3 regions of the Microcystis panniformis FACHB-1757 genome follow, and region 2 is predicted to be linked to each of the others. Evidence: predicted binding sites of a transcription regulator. Region 2 holds the regulator's gene; each other region holds the start of a gene.
What was found. The regulator NtcA, encoded in region 2, controls nitrogen genes in cyanobacteria. The targets are predictions, from matches to a motif close to TTTGTANCNNNNGNTACAAA.

Region 1 (4,217 bases), 2.6 Mb from region 2:
CTTTTTTATTTTGCTCGATAATGGCAGCACTGATCACAGAGCGATTGCCCAACTTCCTCTAGGGGGATAACCGTACCGATAAAGGGAGTTGACGGCAGCAGGGCGATTTCTGGAACTCGAGCGCAAAAATCGGGTTTATTGATGACTTTTTGACTTTTACAAGCGGTTGGTTGAGATTTGCCGATTGAGCCAGAATTGCAGTAGCTCTACTTTTCACTTTGCAGATATCCCTCAATCAAAATATCGGGATTGAGATAATTAACCGTGACATTTTCTAACTGTAAAGCTTGGCTCATTAACTGGAAACCTAAATCACCCACGGCAGTAGGTGCCTTGATTCCCCCGATGATTTTGGGCGCAATAAAAGCGATAATTTTTTGTACCATGCCCTCAGCGATCGCAGCTGCGCTTAAACCGCCGCCGCACTCCCACAAAACCTGACAAAATCCCCTCTGAGCAAGATTTTCCATCACTAAAGTGGGTGTCACCTCGGTTAGTTCGATCACTTCCACGCCTTTTGTTAATAATTGTTGCTTAAGCTTGACATTAGCATCAATTTGTGTATAAACAAGGGTGGGAAATTGACTGGTATCCCAAAGATGGGCGGAGGGGGGTAAATCGAGCGATCGAGTCATGACCACGCGCAGGGGATTATGATCGGAGAGGCCGTGAGTGGTGAGGTGGGGATTATCTTGACGGACAGTGCTACCGCCGACGATAATCGCATCACAGGCCGATCGCAGTTGATGGACTATTTGGCGAGAAGCGGGGCTAGTAATCCAAGCGCTATGACCGCTAGTAGCGGCAATTTTGCCATCGAGAGTCATGGCATATTTGAGGATACCGAAGGGTTTTTTAGCGGTGATGCGATGGATAAAACCCTGATTGAGTTGACGACATTCGGACTCCTCCACCCCCACCAGCGTCTCGATGCCTGCCGATGCTAATCTTTGAATGCCTTTCCCCGCCACCAGGGGATTAGGATCGATCATCCCTACCACCACTTTTTTAATGCCTGCTTGCACAATTGCCTCGCTACAGGGTGGAGTACGTCCATAGTGGTTACAGGGTTCGAGATTGACGTATAAAGTGGCACCACGGGCTTTTTCTGCCGCCTGTCTCAGGGCGAAAACTTCTGCATGGGGTTGTCCGGCCCTGGGTGAAAACCTTCGCCGATAATTGTCCCCTCTTGAACGATCACAGAACCCACCAAAGGATTAGGAGAAGTCCGCCCCAAGGCTTGCCTAGCAAGGGTTAGACATCTTTGCATCATTTTGCGATCGAATTCCGTTGCCTGGGCCATGGTTGATTTCTCCAAAGGAGGGGAGACTTGATCAGTGATCAGTAAACAGTAATCAGTGATCAGTGGGAAGCTTTTTTCAGTGTTGCCAAAGGCACGGCGTAGCCGTCCAGTAAACAGTAATCAGTGAACTGAAAACTCACATCTGATAACTGATAACTTATCTACTATTGTTATTTTAAAGTGAAACGTATCAGAGGATACAGAAATCTCAAATAAAAAAAAACAAAGATCAAAAAACATTGACTACTCACACCTCAAGATAAATCCCTAGGTGTTTGGTCTTCTGAAATGATTGACCTCTGTTCCTAGGATTTAGCGTTTGAACGGACATAATTGCTCGGTAATTATTTTCAACAGTAATGAATCGACCTACTAACTCAAAAAAGTAAATGAATTAACGATGAAACGAATTGCTCGAAAATCTGGGGAACTTGTCGGTTTGTTACCGAAAATTAACCCTGTCTGGTTAGCCTGTGTTCCTTTGTCCGCGATTATTTTCGTGGTTTGGAACACAGCCGTACAGGCCCAAGATGCGAAACCCCTAACCCCCGAAGATGTCCAAAACGCCCTTAATACAATCTGGGTTTTAATTGCCGCCATCCTCGTGATCTTTATGAATGCGGGTTTTGCGATGCTAGAAACGGGATTCTGTCGTCAGAAAAACGCCGTTAACGTTCTGGCCAAAAACCTGATCGTTTTCGCCCTCTCCACCATATCATTTTGGGCGATCGGTTTCTCCCTGATGTTTGGGTCTGTCAGTAACGAATTTTTCGGTACAGGAGGCTGGTTCCTTAGCAGTAGCGATCCCGCCACCTACGTTATGCCTGCCTCTTTGCCCACCTCGGTGTTCTTCCTGTTCCAAGTAGCTTTCGCGGGAACGGCGGCAACCATTGTATCTGGGGCGGTGGCAGAACGGATTAAATTCGTCGATTTCCTCGTTTTTAGCTTAATTATCGTCGGTATCATGTACCCGATCACTGGTCACTGGGTTTGGGGTGGCGGTTGGTTAGCTGACCTTGGTTTTAAAGACTTCGCCGGTTCGACGGTGGTTCACTCGGTGGGTGGTTGGTCTGCTTTAACCGGGGCGGCAATTCTCGGCCCGAGAATGGGTAAATACATCAACGGTCGCACCAGTGCCTTACCCGGCCATAACATGAGTATCGCGACCCTGGGTTGTTTAATTCTCTGGATTGGCTGGTTCGGTTTTAACCCCGGCTCTACTTTGGCAGTTAATGAAACTGTACCCTATATCGCTGTCACCACTAACCTCGCCGGGGCTGCAGGTGGCATTGCCGCTACCTTGACCGCATGGGCGAAAGATGGTAAACCCGACCTTTCAATGATTATTAACGGTATTCTGGCTGGTTTAGTAGCCGTTACCGCCGGTTGTGATGGTGTATCCTATTGGTCGGCCTTAATTATCGGTTTAATTGCCGGTGTGGTCGTGGTTTACTCGGTGGCTTTCTTCGATAACCTGAAAATTGATGACCCGGTGGGTGCGACTTCCGTTCACCTCGTCTGTGGTGTGTTTGGAACCTTAGCCGTGGGTATCTTCAACAAAGATGCGGGTTTAATCACCGGTCAATTCCAACTGTTTATTAACCAAATTATCGGAATTGTGGCAGTAGGGGCATTTACCCTGATTGTTAGTGGTATTGTTTGGACAATCCTCAAGGCTACCCTCGGTATTCGTGTTACTCCCGAAGAAGAATTAGAAGGTTTGGATGTGGGTGAACACGGGATGGAAGCCTATAGCGGTTTCGTCAAGGAGTCCGATATCGTTGCCGGTGGCTATTATGCTTCCAGTGTTGACATGGAAACGCCTAGCGCTCGTTAAGGTGAACCTTGTCAAGATAGATTAATCTATCCCCGACAAAGTTAAAGAGAAAAGGAAGAAGGCCTCGCCCCAATGCGATCGGTGGCTACAATTACCTTCTAAACCTTTTCTCTTTCGGTTTTTTGTCTGTTTCCGGACAGAAAAAATTAATCTTGCTACTAACCACCAACCGTCAATGAAAAAGATCGTAGGAATAACCATACTTTTGCTGGGACTGGGATTCAATTGCGGAGTTGCCCCAGTTTTTGCGGAAACCGTCGCCGCCGCTCCCCCCAATCCGATTAGTGCTGGAGATACAGCTTGGATGCTGATCTCCTCAGCTTTAGTTTTATTAATGACCCCCGGACTGGCTTTTTTTTATGGGGGTTTAGTACGTTCCCGTAACGTCCTCAACACCATGATGATGAGTTTGGTGGCCATGGGCGTCATCGGTGTAACTTGGGTGCTTTGGGGTTATAGTCTCGCTTTCGATGTCACCCTGGGTAAAAGTGGTTTTGGCGAGGGAATTGAAGCTTTTATCGGGGGACTAGATTGGATTTTTCTCAACGGTGTCACCGCCGCCGCACCTGACGATATCGGTTATGCACCCACCGTTCCCCATCAAGTGTTTATGGTCTATCAAATGATGTTCGCCATCATCACCCCGGCTTTAATTTCGGGGGCGATCGTGGAACGGGTCAACTTTAAAGCCTATTTTTGGTTTTTACTGCTTTGGTCGACCTTTATCTATTCTCCCCTAGCTCACTGGGTTTGGGGTAAGGGTTGGTTGGCAGCCACTGGGGCGCTGGATTTCGCTGGTGGAACCGTTGTTCACATTAGTTCCGGGATTTCCGCACTGGTGGCCGCCTGGATGATCGGTCCGCGGCGTAGTTTTGGTGTCCAAACCTATGCACCCCATAATGTGCCTTTTGTTCTCCTAGGTATCGGTTTACTCTGGTTCGGTTGGTTTGGTTTTAATGGTGGTAGTGCGCTTTCCTCTAGTTCCCTGGCCACGACAGCTTTTGTTAATACCAGTATCGCCGCTTCGGCCGGTGGTTTGACATGGATGCTTATAGAATGGATTTTACGGGGTAAACC
Region 2 (4,217 bases):
AGAATAGGCGTTGGGTTTCATGCTTTAACTCAACCTAAGTTCTATAAACATTATCAGTAAACCCCAAAAAAAAGGAAGCTAAATCATGAAAATTACTATCGATATTCCCGATGAATTGCTTCAACATTACAACTACAATAATCTTACCCGTGAAATTTTAGAGGCTTTGGTGGTGCAGGCCTACCGAGCGGAAAAAATCACCAGTGCCGAGGTCGGAAGTATTTTAGGTCTATCTTCTCGTTGGGTGGTGGATGCTTTTTTGAAAAACCACGATGCCGATTTACATTACGATGAAGTCGATCTAGACAGCGATCGCAAGACTCTTCAGCAACTTCGCAACAAACACGATCATAGTCTTTTATGATAGTCGTTTCAATTAAATTGAAGATAGATTTCGCCTTTGATACCCCCTTGATCCTAGGGTTGATTCATAGTAGGGTTGATTCATGAATCAACCCTACTACCCTTAATAAGGGGGGCGCTGATGATTTTTAACACCTACCTACTTAAAACTACATTCCCATAATTTCGTAACCGGAATCTACATAAATAATCTGACCGGTAATACCACTAGAAAGATCACTGGCTAAAAAAGCGGCCGTATTTCCCACCTCAATTTGTGTCACGGTGCGATGTAAAGGAGCGATTTCTTCCACATGATGGATCATATCAAGAATTCCCCCCACGGCCGAAGATGCCAAGGTGCGAATTGGACCGGCGGAAATACCATTAACTCGGATCTTTTGGCCACCTAATTCCGCGGCTAAATAGCGAACACTCATTTCTAAACCTGCTTTTGCCACCCCCATTAAATTATAGTTAGGAATTACCTTGACACCGCCGAGATAGGTAAGAGTGATAATACTTCCCCCTGCCGTCATCAAAGGTTTAGCTGATCGCGCTAGACGGGTTAGGGAAAAAGTGCTAATATCTAGGGATTTAGTGAAAGCTTCCCGAGGGATGGCGGTAAAATCGCCCGTTAAACCCTCTTTATCGGCAAAAGCGAGACAGTGAATCAAAATATCCAGTTTACCCCATTTTTCCGCCACTGTAGCGAAAGTATCTTCTACCTGTTGGTCATTTTGGACATCGCAGGGGACATAAAAAGCGGGATTAAGTTCATCGGCCAATTCTCGCACTTTTTTCTCAAAGCGGCCTTTTTCGTCGGGGAGATAGGTGACACCGATATTTGCACCAGCTTGATGGAGTTGTTGGGCAATTCCCCAAGCGATCGAGCGATTATTGGCAATTCCTGTCACTAGGGCGTTTTTTCCCGTTAAATCTAACATAGTTCTCGTTTCTCTTACAAAAATCTCCCCAATAGCCGACCCCAGCGAGATTCGGTATAATAGGGATACAGATAACGGGGCAGCAATGATCACCCCTCCCCCATTGTCTGGCAAAAAGCGCCCAAAACTTTTCCCAGTTTAGGCAGCGGTTATGTTTAATAGAGGTGACACTCGTTGCATAATAAAAACAATTTTCCCCTTTTTTGGATGTGAGATGGACTTATCCCTAATACAAGATAAACCCCTAGCAGATGTGTTCCGTCGAATCGGCAGCGGCAATTTCCCCCCGGTGGTGGAATTGTTCGAGCGTGGCAAAACGATCTTTTTCCCTGGAGATCCCGCCGAAAGAGTCTATTTTTTGCTGAAAGGAGCCGTTAAGTTGTCGCGAGTCTATGAAGCGGGAGAAGAAATTACCGTGGCTCTACTGCGGGAAAATAGCGTCTTTGGTGTGCTATCCTTACTCACCGGCCAGCGATCGGATCGTTTTTATCATGCCGTGGCTTTTACTCCGGTAGAATTACTCTCGGCCCCGATCGATCAGGTAGAAAGATCCCTCCGCAATAATCCCGATTTATCAATGTTGATGCTGCAGGGTTTGTCCTCGCGGATTCTGCAAACGGAAATGATGATCGAAACCTTGGCTCACCGGGATATGGGTTCACGTTTGGTCAGTTTTTTGTTAATTCTCTGTCGTGATTTTGGGGTTCCCACCACCGATGGCATCCGGGTGGATCTAAAATTGTCTCACCAAGCGATCGCAGAAGCGATCGGTTCTACTCGCGTCACTGTCACCCGTTTATTGGGAGAGCTGCGGGATCAAGAAATGGTCTCAATTTACAAGAAGAAAATTACCGTCCATAATCCCGTCGCTCTCAGTCAACAATTTACTTAAATTCTGGATGACTAGCGCTTATATTTTGGTTTTGGCCATCGTGGTTTTAGGTGGTCTGATAGCGGCGGTTGGCGATCGCATAGGGAGCCGTATCGGTAAGAAAAGGATGCGTTTATTTAATCTGCGTCCGAAACAAACCGCAACTTTAATGACGATTGTAACGGGAATTTTGATCGCCGGCTCCACTTTAATTGTCTTGTTTGCTTCTAGTAAATCCCTGCGTCAAGGGGTTTTTGAACTGGATCGTCTTTTAAATGAACGTCGTGCCGCTATTAAGGATTTAGAAAGTCAGGTCAGAAAAACCACCGAACAAAAAAATCAGGTGGAAAAGGCTTTAAAAACAGCTAAAAGTGAACAGATAGCTGTGCAGAAACGTCTAGAGGTTCTTAACAAAAATTATCAAGCTTCGCGTCAACGTTTGCGATTAGTTTCGGGACAGTTGGAAAAGTTTCGGAAGGAAGTGGCTAATTTAAATAATGAACGAGTTATTTTAACTAATCAAAAGGCACAGTTAAGCAGTCAACGGGATCAATTGTTCCAACAAAAATCAATTCTTTCTAGTCAGATAAATCAACTACAAACCACCGTTAAAGTTAGAGATAAAGAGTTGGCTAATCAACAAAAATTATTAACAACCAGACAAGCGCGACTTCAACAGTTGGAAACCCAACAAAAAACCCTACAGCTAGAAATTGATCGCCGGGATCAACGCATTGGAGAACTTGATCGATCGATCGTCGATAAAAATTTAGCTTTGGAACAGCGTGAGGGAAAATTAAAAGATTTAGAAACCCAAATGGCTTTTCTTAAGCGGGAAGTGGAAGTTTTAGAACAATACTATCAAACCTATCAAGAATTGCGGGAAAAACAAATCGCTATTTTCCGGGGACAGGTGTTATCTTTTGGAGCTTTTCGTATTGTTGATCCCCAAGCTATTGTCACCGTTATCGATAAGTTATTGCGGGAAGCGAATATGAATGCTATCCGTGCCACCCAACCGAATCAGCCTAATTTTGACCAGCGTTTAGTTAAGATCACAAAAGCACAGGTAGAACAGTTAAGTCAACAATTACAGGACGGTAAAGAATATGTGGTGAGAATCCTTTCCGCAGGTAATTATGTCTTAGGAGAAACCGAGATTCGTGTCTTTGCTGATGTGGTTCCCAATCAAAGAGTTTTTGAGGAGAAACAGGTAATCGCTGCCGTTTCTATTGATCCGCAAAATATGACAGAAGAAGACCTGCAAAAGCGTTTAGATTTACTCTTAGCTTCGGCTCAATTTCGCGCTAGAAGTGCGGGAGTTTTAGGGTCAATTCAAGTGGAAGATGGTTTATTAACTACGGTAGTTAACTTTATCGATCAAGTCAAAAGGTCGGGTAATTCTATCGAGACACTTGAGGCAGTTGCTGCTAGTAAAACTAATACATCTGGACCCTTAACTTTGCGTTTGGTAGCGGTAAAAGATGGTAAAATTGTTTTTAGTACGTCCTCTTAAAAGATAGCTAAAGTTAGGAGTTGAGATTAAAATCAATTCCTTCGTAAATATCGACAAGATTTAAGCTAATTCCTAAAGAATCTAGGGATATAATTCCCCTTGCTGGGGTGTATTCTTGCAATAACCAATTATTCTCTGAGGTTTTGCTATAGGATTCTATTAGTATCTCCCCTTGACTGACGAGAAGATATTGGTTTAATTGGGGTATAGAACGATAATAACGAAATTTATCACCCCGATCATAACTAGAGGTAGAAGGGGATAAAACTTCGATAATTAGGCAGGGATTTAAAATTTCATCGTTGCGATTATCACTAAATAATGGTTCCCCGGCAATAATCATTAAATCTGGGTATAAACCGCGATTATATTGGGGTATCCATAGTCGCAAATCACTGGGAAAGACTTCATAAATAGTTTTCCTTAAAGCATTGTCTAACAAGCGAATTAAATTGCGTACCAGTCGATTATGATTGATGCTTCCCCCTGTCATCTCGATAATTTCTCCGTCGTGATATTCGTGTTTAACCTCGGCTATGGT
Region 3 (4,217 bases), 1.6 Mb from region 2:
TCAAATTAACTTTAGTGAGGTGGTTTATGAACTTTTGCAAATTGCCCGTCGCAATAGAATTAAACTTCCGGGTAATTTAGGTTTATTTGCCAAAAGTCTCGCTAATCTAGAAGGAACTGCCCGAAAATTTAATCCTGATATTAATATCCTGGAGGAAGTCAAACCGCTATTAACTAATATTCTTGAACAACAGTTAATCGGTAGCACTCCCCTACAAACTGCCCTAAGAACAGTTTTAGACTTGAAATCTTTTTCCCTGAAATCTCCCCGTCAAATCGAAGTTTTACTAGATGGTTTAACCTCGGAAACTTTAAATGTTAATCTGAAAATTCGCGACTTAGATAATCTCCGTCGCAGTTTAGATAATTCCGCCAATCGACTAGCTTTTAGTGTGATTATTGGTTCCTTAATTATCGGGGCTGCTATTGTTACGGCCAGCACCCAATCTCGGCAATTAACTATTATTAGTACCGTATTATTTGCTACAGCTAGTTTTATCGGTTTATGGTTAGTTGTCGGTATCCTGCGATCAGGAAGATTGCGCTAGAAATTATCGCCATTAAATTAAGATTTGTTGTTGTAAAAATTTCGCCCACCGACTGGCTAATTCAACTTCAGTAAAGGGAATTCTTTCAGGCGATCGCTCCTTAAAGATAAATTCTAGGCAAGGGGAACCCTGCGGGGGAAGAGCATCTAAATCCACCACTTGATTATTAACTAACAGACGGATTTCTTTGACCTCCTCTAGGGAAAAAGTTTGTAAATTAATCACTCCCTTACGAGTTGGCTTTCCCCAAGTGATAATTTTATCTTTTTGACCTAAGACAGAATATATATCATACTTAGCTCGCTCGAAGTTTTCCGCCCATTGTCGATAGATTTCCACTTTTTGGTATTCATTCCAACCACTCCAAGCCAACCAAATAAATAGAATTAATAAAGGTGTCCACAATAACCCGCGTTCCATAAACTATCGCCCCAAAATACCAGTCAATTAATCGTATTTTATGCTAAGTGGGTGGGTGGAATTAAATATAAGATGAACGGAGGTTGGGTTGAAGCATGAAACCCAACGCCCGCATGGGTTACGCTACCGCTAACCCATCCTACAAATAATTGTGCCTCCCTACTTAATTGGCAGCAAGGGATTATACTAGGGTTTGCGGCAAAAAGTTTTTCGGTGGTGGCAGGGTGTGGGGAAGGAAACCTCTTTCATCTGCGGTGGTGAAAATTTTTTCATCGGGACTGACTTGCTGATGCGGAAAAAAGGGCAGACAAAAGCCTACCCTAGGATTAATAATTAATCAATCAAACCTTAGACATCGTAGTAGAGAGAGAACTCGTAGGGGTGAGGACGTAAGCGCATCGGGTTAACTTCGTTATCGAGTTTGTAGGTGATCCAGTTTTGGATAAAGTCTTCGGTAAAGACACCAGAATCGGTCAAGAAAGCGTGATCTTTTTCGAGACTTTCCAGAGCTGCTTCTAGAGAACCAGGGGTAGAGGGTATTTTTGACAATTCTTCGGGGCTGAGTTCGTAGATATCCACATCGAGAGGTTCCCCTGGTTCGATTTGATTTTTAATTCCATCGATACCCGCACAGAGCATAGCTGCAAAAGCGAGGTAGGGGTTAGAAGTCGCGTCAGGACAACGGAATTCTAAACGTTTAGCTTTTGGGTTGCTTCCCGATAAAGGAATCCGAATCGAAGCGGAGCGATTACCTTGGGAGTAAGCCAGGTTTACAGGGGCCTCAAAACCGGGGACGAGACGCTTGTAAGAGTTGGTGGTGGGGTTAGTTAAAGCTAAGAGTGCGGGAGCGTGTCTAAGCAAACCACCGATGTAGTGCAGTGCCATTTGGCTAAGTCCGGCGTATTTATCCCCAGCGAACAGGGGTTGACCATCTTTCCAGATAGACTGGTGAACGTGCATCCCGGAACCGTTATCACCAAAGATGGGTTTAGGCATAAAGGTGACGGTTTTACCGTATTTCTTCGCCACGTTCTTAATGCAGTATTTGTAGGTCATCAAGTAGTCAGCGGCCCGTACTAGGGTAGAGAATTTAATCCCTAACTCGTTTTGACCACCAGTAGCGACTTCATGGTGATGTTTTTCGATGGGAACTCCGCAGTCGGCCATGGTTAAGAGCATTTCCGTGCGAATATCTTGAGAGGTGTCGGTGGGACTAACGGGGAAATAACCCTGTTTGTAGGCGGGTTTATAGGCAAGATTTCCCTCTTTTTCGTCCTTACCGCTATTCCAACGACCTTCGACACTATCCATATAGTAATAGCCTGCGTTGGCGGTTTGGTCGAAACGAGCGCTATCAAAGAGGAAAAATTCCGCTTCCGGTCCAAAATATACGGTATCACCTAAACCGGTACTGCTAAGATAATCGATCGCTTTCTGAGCAATAGAGCGAGGATCGCGGCTATACCATTCACCAGTTCTCGGTTCTTTGATGCTACAGATCATGCTTAGGGTAGGTTCCTTGTAGAAGGGATCGATCCAAGCAGTGGTAGGATCGGGAACCATGGCCATATCGGATTCGTTAATTGCTTTCCAACCGCGAATACTGGAACCATCGAAGGCAACACCATCGCTGAAAGAGCTTTCATCGATTTGATCGTAGTAGAACGAGCAATGTTGCCAGATACCTGGCATATCAATAAATTTCAGGTCGATAATCTTAATATTGTTGTCCTGAATCATTTTCAAGACTTCTTGTGGCGTTTCGGGCATGGAAAACTCCTTTGACGTATGAATCGGTTCTTAAGCTTCTCAAAAAATCCATCCTAAACAGTCACTTTGACCAGTTTTGTATTTTTCGATACAAAATCTTTGATCCTAGCTTGAAAAAATCTGTAATTTCCTTGTTCAGGTCGGTAATTGCTCCGAATGGCGATTTGCCCATCAGCTTCTACTGCCCCTTGCCCTACTTAGGGTTTGCGGCAAAAAGTTTTTCGTGGGGGTAGGGTGTGGGGTGTGGGGTGTGGGGTGTGGGGTTTTACCGATTTTCAGGTGGTCAATTAGCTAATTTTCAGGGAAAAAGTCCAGGAATTTTCCCCCAATCACTCCAATGGTCGGCACTTTTTGAGGGGAAAAAAGTCTAAAAACCTTGTTGGATAAGGTTTTTAGATTTATTCAGCAAACCCTACTTAGGGTCTGCGGCAAAAAGTTTGTTGGTGGGGTTAGGAGTCAGTAGCCGGTCGTCAGTAGCCGGTCGTTTCAGGCTTTGTTGCCCTTCTTTTTTGTACCAGTTTATCTACTAAGAGAAGGATAATGCAAGTTTTTTGAATGTCCTAATCCTATATTCTGGCACTAACATCGGATTTTAACAGGTCAAAAGCCTTATTTTAAAAGGGTTTTACCATTATTCAGCCAGCCCTAATTAGGGTTTGCTGAATAAATCTTGTTCGAGCTGCCCGGTCATCACCGTCCGGCCCTGGCCGTGAGGATGTCAAACACTTAACCAGACATTTTGTCCTTAAATTCTGAAATATAACGTCTGCTTAACCCGGAACGATCAAAGCGTTAGATTAGAAAGAGTCCTTTTTTGAGAGATATTTAAACCTGATGGTCTGGCCTTTTAAACCGAAAACCCACAAACAAATCGCTCGAATAGAAATTACAGGTGCAATTGCCTCCGATACCCGCAAAAGAGTCTTAAAAGCCCTAGAAATCGTCAAAGAAAGGCAATATCCCGCCCTACTTCTCCGCATTGACTCCCCCGGGGGAACCGTGGGGGATTCCCAAGAAATTTATGAAGCATTGAAGCGGTTACAAAAAAACACGAAAATAATCGCTAGTTTTGGCAATATTTCCGCCTCTGGCGGCGTTTATATCGGTATGGGAGCTAATTATATTATGGCTAACCCCGGCACGATTACTGGCTCGATCGGTGTTATCCTCAGAGGGAACAATCTGGAAAGATTGTTGGATAAGGTGGGAGTTTCGTTTAAAGTGATTAAATCTGGCCCCTATAAAGATATTCTCTCCTTCGATCGAGAATTAACTGATGAAGAAGAAAGAATTCTCCAGGATATGATCGATACCAGTTATCAGCAATTTCTGCAAACCGTCGCCGGAGCGAGAAATTTAGATGTCAATCAGGTGAAAAGTTTTGCCGATGGGCGCATTTTTACCGGCCAACAGGCGTTAGAATTAGGAGTGGTTGATCGCTTGGGAACCGAGGAAGATGCCCGACTTTGGGCGCTAGAAT

Region 1: a site for NtcA is predicted at 1,488-1,507, ahead of VL20_RS11565 (ammonium transporter). Genes of this name have one in related genera too.
Region 3: a site for NtcA is predicted at 2,813-2,832, ahead of glnA (type I glutamate--ammonia ligase). Genes of this name have one in related genera too.

What each region holds. Positions count from the first base shown of each region.
Region 1 is NZ_CP011339.1:2,409,658-2,413,874, reverse strand. Features, by position in the region: partial or broken gene ribD (bifunctional diaminohydroxyphosphoribosylaminopyrimidine deaminase/5-amino-6-(5-phosphoribosylamino)uracil reductase RibD) at 207-1,303, opposite strand; gene VL20_RS11565 (ammonium transporter) at 1,704-3,140, shown strand; gene VL20_RS11560 (ammonium transporter) at 3,316-4,217, shown strand, end outside.
Region 2 is NZ_CP011339.1:5,464,018-5,468,234, forward strand. Features, by position in the region: gene VL20_RS25700 (UPF0175 family protein) at 86-364, shown strand; gene fabI (enoyl-ACP reductase FabI) at 513-1,289, opposite strand; gene ntcA (global nitrogen regulator NtcA) at 1,504-2,181, shown strand; gene VL20_RS25715 (DUF3084 domain-containing protein) at 2,189-3,676, shown strand; gene VL20_RS25720 (Uma2 family endonuclease) at 3,690-4,217, opposite strand, start outside.
Region 3 is NZ_CP011339.1:3,830,222-3,834,438, forward strand. Features, by position in the region: gene VL20_RS18405 (ABC1 kinase family protein) at 1-547, shown strand, start outside; gene VL20_RS18410 (hypothetical protein) at 560-967, opposite strand; gene glnA (type I glutamate--ammonia ligase) at 1,316-2,737, opposite strand; gene sppA (signal peptide peptidase SppA) at 3,572-4,217, shown strand, end outside.